3 regions of the Ensifer sp. GW823-FHT05D09 genome follow, and region 2 is predicted to be linked to each of the others. Evidence: predicted binding sites of a transcription regulator. Region 2 holds the regulator's gene; each other region holds the start of a gene.
The links. Region 2 encodes LexA, which represses DNA repair genes until DNA is damaged. Its sites were predicted from a motif close to TGTTCNNNNTGTGTTCNG; they were not measured.
Positions count from the first base shown of each region.

Region 1: recA (recombinase RecA) is a predicted target of LexA. The motif match lies at 1,108-1,125, and genes of this name have one in related genera.
Region 3: ruvC (crossover junction endodeoxyribonuclease RuvC) is a predicted target of LexA. The motif match lies at 1,346-1,363, and genes of this name have one in related genera.

Region 1 is NZ_JBXAIA010000002.1:528,422-530,621, forward strand. Features, by position in the region: gene recA (recombinase RecA) at 1-981, opposite strand, end outside; gene AC1Q80_RS08330 (carbohydrate kinase family protein) at 1,221-2,168, shown strand; gene AC1Q80_RS08335 (pseudouridine-5'-phosphate glycosidase) at 2,200-2,200, shown strand, end outside.
Region 2 is NZ_JBXAIA010000002.1:384,662-386,861, forward strand. Features, by position in the region: gene AC1Q80_RS07645 (hypothetical protein) at 335-667, shown strand; gene lexA (transcriptional repressor LexA) at 787-1,506, opposite strand; gene AC1Q80_RS07655 (hypothetical protein) at 1,687-1,926, shown strand; gene AC1Q80_RS07660 (hypothetical protein) at 1,975-2,200, opposite strand, start outside.
Region 3 is NZ_JBXAIA010000010.1:178,531-180,730, reverse strand. Features, by position in the region: gene ruvB (Holliday junction branch migration DNA helicase RuvB) at 1-12, opposite strand, end outside; gene ruvA (Holliday junction branch migration protein RuvA) at 100-717, opposite strand; gene ruvC (crossover junction endodeoxyribonuclease RuvC) at 790-1,302, opposite strand; gene AC1Q80_RS25080 (LLM class flavin-dependent oxidoreductase) at 1,474-2,200, shown strand, end outside.

The DNA.
Region 1 (2,200 bases), 140 kb from region 2:
CGAAAGATCCGGGTTGTCCCTGAGGAACGACTTGGCGTTCTCGCGGCCCTGTCCGAGACGCTGGCTGTTATAGGAGAACCAGGCGCCGGACTTCTCGACGATGCCGGCCTTGACTCCGAGGTCGACGAGTTCGCCGGTCTTGGACACGCCTTCGCCATACATGATGTCGAATTCGACCTGCTTGAAGGGAGGCGCCATCTTGTTCTTGACGACCTTGACGCGCGTCTGGTTGCCGACGACCTCTTCGCGCTCCTTGACGGAGCCGATGCGGCGGATGTCAAGTCGAACCGAGGCGTAGAACTTCAGCGCGTTACCGCCCGTCGTCGTTTCCGGCGAACCGAACATGACGCCGATCTTCATGCGGATCTGGTTGATGAAGACGACCATGCAGTTCGACTTCGAAATCGAAGCCGTCAGCTTGCGTAGCGCCTGGCTCATCAGGCGGGCCTGCATGCCCGGCAGGCTGTCGCCCATTTCGCCCTCGATTTCCGCGCGCGGCACGAGCGCTGCAACGGAGTCGATGACGAGAACGTCGATCGCACCGGAGCGCACCAGCGTATCGGTGATTTCGAGTGCCTGTTCGCCGGTATCGGGCTGCGAGATCAGGAGGTTTTCGAGGTCAACACCCAGCTTGCGCGCATAAACCGGGTCGAGTGCATGTTCAGCGTCGACGAAGGCGCAGATGCCACCCTTCTTCTGTGCTTCGGCGATCGTCTGCAATGCGAGCGTCGTCTTGCCCGAGCTTTCCGGGCCATAGATTTCAATGATACGGCCCTTCGGCAGGCCGCCAATGCCGAGCGCGATGTCCAGGCTGAGAGAGCCGGTCGAAACCGTCTCGATCTCGATGATGCTGTCCTTCCCACCGAGCTTCATGATCGATCCCTTGCCGAACGACCGTTCGATCTGGGAAAGTGCCGCTTCAAGTGCCTTGCTTTTGTCCACCGATTTGTCCTCTACGAGCCGCAAAGAGTTTTGTGCCATTTGGTCCACCTTTAGGTTATTGAAGCTACCGAGGCAATGAAGCCGCCGCACGAGTTTTTGTACATGTTTTGTTCCTGTTTTGCAAGGGCGGGTCAAGACGTTGAAAAATAGGAATTATTCGGATTGTGTTCGATTCATGTTCACGCTTTGAGGTGTAATTTTCCCGGCAAGACCTGGAACACCTTGAGATGATGAACGCTCCCGATCCGATTCGCCTGAGAGACAGCAGAGGAACATTCATGACGGAAGGCGAAATCGCGGTCTTTGGCGGCGCCCATATCGACAGGCGCGGCAGAATTAGTGGCGCGACCGCACCGGGCTCGAGCAATCCGGGCACCTGGTTCGAAGAGGCCGGCGGTGGTGGCTTCAACGCTGCCCGCAATCTGGCGCGCCTGGGCCATAGTGTGAGAATGGTCAGCACCCGCGGCGGTGACGCCGCCGGGGAGATGGTCACGGCAGCGGCCGCTGCTGCCGGCGTCATCGACACACCCCTCACCTTTCTCGACCGCCAGACGCCGAGCTACACAGCGATCATCGAGAATGACGGCAACCTGGTGATCGCGCTTGCCGACATGGATCTCTACCGGCTGTTCTCGCCGCGCCAATTGCAGCGGCGCGCCTTGCGCGACGCGATCGCTGACAGCCGGCTGGTGCTGACAGATGCGAACCTGCCGGAAGAAACGATTGCCGCTCTCGTTGAGACGGCTTCGGCCGACGGGCGGATCGTGGCCGGCATTGCCGTATCGCCGGCAAAAGTGGTTCGCTTCCTGCCGGCTCTCTCCAACCTCGGCTTCCTTTTCATGAACGAGGCCGAGGCGCGGGCGCTGACCGGAAAGGATTGCCCGGATGCCGAGGGCTGGCCGCCGCTCCTACGCGCTGCCGGGCTCAACGGTGGTGTCGTTACCCGCGGCGGTCGTGCGGTCGTTGCCTTCGATCGCAATTCTGTCTGTGTCGCGACGCCACCGGCCTTGCCCGCACTTGCCGATGTCACCGGCGCCGGCGATGCCCTGGCGTCGGGTTTCCTCGCGGCGCGCTTGGCTGGCCACGGACTCGATGAATGCCTCAGGCACGGCATGGCCGCTGCCGGCATTACCCTGCTCTCGCCTCTGGCCGCGTCGGAACAAATGTCGCAGGCCAATCTTGAACAGGCGCTTGCCCTTGTGCCGGCACCTCAAATGCTGGCATGAACGCCGCCAGCCGAACTCCCAAGGAAAAACCA
Region 2 (2,200 bases):
TATCGCCTTTGCAGGCATGCCCGGCTTCGCGGGCTGCCAAGATTCGGGGCACACCTGGCGCAGCAGTGGCGATGTCAGCCTGTTCCTTATTCTCCGCCGATGTCAGTTATTCTTCATGGGTGATCCGACGTGCGCGCGTGCGCTTCACGCGTTTGCGCCGCGAATAGGCATGCGCGGATCTGGCTTGCCGGCGACCTGCCCCGAAATGGTGATTCTGCCCGTATTGTCAGTGCAAAGATTATTGTCTCTAGACGACATCAGGAATGAATATTCCAGCGATGCGACCCGTATAGGTAGCGTCAAACAAAACCGACAATGGAGGAAATGACATAAAATGAAATGTAAGATCGCCCTGACTGCTCTTGCCATATTTGCCGCAACGACGGCCACCGCAAGCGCCGAGGATCTCGTCTTTCAGCTGAAGAACAAGACGAAAGCCGTTCTGACGAACTTCTATACCTCGCCGGTTGGCGTCGATCAGTGGGAAGACGATGTCTTCGGGCGGCAGGTGCTTAATCCGGGCGAGAGCATGGAAATTACCATCGCCGACGGACGCGATGTCTGCAAATACGACATGCGCTTCGAATTCGAGGAAGGCTCCGGTCTCGACACGACCGAAGACATGCAGGACCTCTGTGAGTTGGGCGAGTACTCCATTCACGAATGAAAATTATCGAGCGCGTAAAACGCTCAACCTGACCACTTACGTCTCGCTACCTCTTGGGTGGCGAGACGTTCAAGCACAAGAAGGCCTGTCCAGCAGAAAGACAGCCATCATCATCTGGCTTAGTGATAGCGACGGATCAAGCCAACGAGCTTGCCCTGTATCTTGACGCGGTCCGGGCCGAAGATGCGCGTCTCGTAGGCCGGATTGGCCGCCTCGAGTGCAATCGATGCGCCTTTGCGCCGGAAGCGCTTCAACGTCGCTTCCTCGTCATCGACAAGTGCGACGATGATGTCGCCGGGGTTTGCCGTCGTGGCATTGCGGATGATCACCGTGTCGCCGTCGAAGATGCCGGCCTCGATCATCGAATCACCCTTCACTTCAAGGGCGTAGTGCTCGCCGCTGCCGATCATATCGAGCGGCACGGTAATATCGTGCGTGTTGTTCTGTATTGCCGAGATCGGTACGCCGGCGGCAATGCGGCCCATGACCGGAACCGAGACGGAGCTGTTGTCTGCCACCGGCGGCGCTTTTGCGGTAACCGGGGCAGGGGCGGGAGGTTTGCCGAGACTTCCCTCGATGACGCTTGGTGAAAACCCGCGACGCGGCTGAGCGCTTCCCGCGTAAGCTTCCGGCAGCTTGATGACCTCAAGCGCCCGGGCGCGGTTGGGAAGGCGTCGAATGAAACCGCGTTCCTCGAGCGCCGTAATCAGCCGGTGAATGCCCGACTTCGATGCCAGGTCGAGTGCATCCTTCATCTCGTCGAAGGACGGCGGAACACCGGACTCCTTCATGCGTTCGTGGATGAAAAGAAGCAATTCCTGTTGCTTGCGGGTCAGCATGGCAAGTCGCTCCAGAGGCGTGAAACAAATCAAGAACAGACACTATCTGTTCCATATGTGTTCCGCAAGTGCCTAAAATTCCGTGAATGTTGTATCAATCGTGCGCCTATCCGCTGCCTCGATGCTGGGTATGCCATGCGGAGCTGCCATGCCTCGCGCTTTTTACCGAATGAGGATGCAATGAAAACGCTGATTCGGATCCTGTCGACGATCGTTATCGCAGCGACCGCCGTCCTCGGGTTTCGCTGGTATCAATATGTCGACAACAGGCAGAGCCCGTTCGATGAAGTCGGCATCGCATTGAATGCGATGATGCCGGGGCCGGTCCGCCAGTGGGGTTGTGACCGGTTAAAGTTCACCTTTGGCAAAGGATTGCCACCACGAGGGTGTGCCACGAGCGATGGTAAAGAATGGAAGTAGCGCCGAGATAAGCGGTTGGGACAGCGGGCATGTCGAGGAGAGGGCGTTTCAAGCCGGCTGCGTTGCCGAACAGGCGTCCTCGAACTCCTTCACGGTCTCGGCAGAGTTGTCCTCCGGCAGCACGGCATCTGCCGCGTCGGTCGCCACCGGCGTGTCGCCTTGGTAGACGAATGACTGGATATAATAGGCGATCGAGCCTTTCCAGACATTCCGACCGTCGATCTGCTGGCAGGGGATGGCCGATTCGAAGTCCGTTTGCAGGTCGTCGACCGTG
Region 3 (2,200 bases), on a different contig from region 2:
GGCATCAGTCATCCATCCGTTCCAATCGATCGGGCATTCGTATGCATGGTGTCAAAGAATATGGCCGTTTTGCATCGACCGGCCCGACAACGCAAGCCGTCATCGCGCCAGTTCCTTGAGACCCAGCCGGATCAGCTTGGCGCTGTCGGCATCCTCGCCACCATTCTTCAGCGCCGCGGCAACCGCATTTGCGGCCTGATCGCGCGAATAACCGAGATTGGTCAGTGCCGATACGGCGTCGGAGACCGGCGCCGAGGCGACACCTTCGCCCAGTTCCTGCTTGAGGCCGATCGAGCCGGACATCTCGCCGGCAAATGCCGGCGCCTTGTTCTTCAGCTCAGTGACGATACGGACTGCGACCTTCGGACCGACGCCCGGCGCACGTGACACCGAGGTCTTGTCCTGCAGCGCAATCGCGTTTGCGAGCTCGCCCGGCGTCAGCGTCGACAAAAGAGCGAGCGCCACCTTGGAACCCACGCCCTGGACGCTCTGCAAAAGCCGGAACCACTCGCGCTCCAGCGCGCTCAGGAAGCCGAACAGCTTCAGCTGGTCCTCGCGCACATAGGTTTCGATGAACAACACCGCCGCCTCGCCCGCCGAACCGAGCTTCGACAATGTGCGCGCCGAACAATGGGCGACATAGCCGACGCCATGGACGTCGAGAACGACATGATCCTCGCCGATTTCGTCGATGGTACCCTTCAATTTGCCGATCATGTGGCGTCGTCTCTCATGGATGGATTGCGGGACGGTCGGACCGACCATCGGAAATTAATGGCAGAAGCGCAACTACCCCATCAGGGCCGCAAGCCGGCTGGTCACCGACAAGCGGTTGTGCGCGTGGCAGATGGCGATCGCCAGCGCGTCGGCAGCGTCGTTGCCCTTGAACTCGGCCTTCGGCATCAGGACCTTCAGCATCATGTGGATCTGCTGCTTCTCGCCATGACCGACACCGATCACGGCCTTCTTGACGGCGTTCGGCGCGTATTCAGCAACCCTCAGGCCCGCACGTGCCGGCACCAGCATGGCGATGCCGCGGGCCTGGCCGAGCTTCAGCGTCGCCGTCGCGTCCTTGTTGACGAAGGTCTGCTCCACCGCCGCCTCGTGCGGCTGATAGCTGTGCACGACTTCGGCAAGGCCGTCATGCAGCTGGCAGAGCCGCGAGGCGAGATCCATGTCTCCGTCCGACGTCACCGTGCCGGAAGCAACGAAGCGCAGCGAATTGCCGAGCGTCTCGATGATGCCCCAGCCGGTACGGCGAAGGCCCGGATCGATGCCGATGATGCGAATCGTGGTCTGCATGAATTTCACCCTATGCTGCGTGTCGGGACGCTGCCAGCAAAAAGTGAACAAAACAAAAACATCCACATGAGGGGAGTGCCCCGGCGGGAAATCTCGACCAGCGCCCTTGGATTGAGGAATTTTGACCTTACATAGGCATTCAATCAATTTTGCTCAACAAAGGCCTTGCTCATGGCGTCGTTCTCCGTCCTCGATCTCTCCCCGATCACCGAAGGCGGCAGTGTCGCCCAGTCGCTGGAAAACTCCAGGCTTCTGGCGCAGGCGGCCGAAGAAAACGGCTACAAGCGCTTCTGGCTGGCCGAGCACCACGGCATGAAGGGCATCGCCAGCGCGGCGACCTCCATCGTCATTTCCCATGTGGCGGCCGGCACGAAGACGATACGCGTCGGCTCCGGCGGCATCATGCTGCCGAACCATTCGCCGCTGGTGATTGCCGAGCAGTTCGGAACGCTCGCAGCGCTCTATCCCGGCCGTATCGATCTCGGGCTTGGCCGCGCGCCCGGCACCGACATGCGCACCGCCCAGGCGCTCCGCCGCAACATGGAGGCGAGTGCCAACAATTTCCCCAACGACGTCGTCGAGCTGCAGGCACTGCTTGGGCCCGTTGGCGACAATCAGGCGATAATCGCGGTTCCGGGCGCCGACACCAATGTTCCGATCTGGCTTCTCGGTTCGAGCCACTACAGCGCGCACCTTGCCGGCATGCTCGGCCTGCCCTTTGCCTTTGCCTCGCATTTCGCGCCCGACATGCTGCTGTCGGCGCTCGAAATCTATCGCGAACGCTTCACGCCGTCCGAAACGCTCAACAAGCCACATGTGATGGTCGGCGTCATGGGCGTGGCAGCGGAGACAGACGAGGAGGCGAACTACCTCTTCACCTCGATGCAGCAATCCTTCG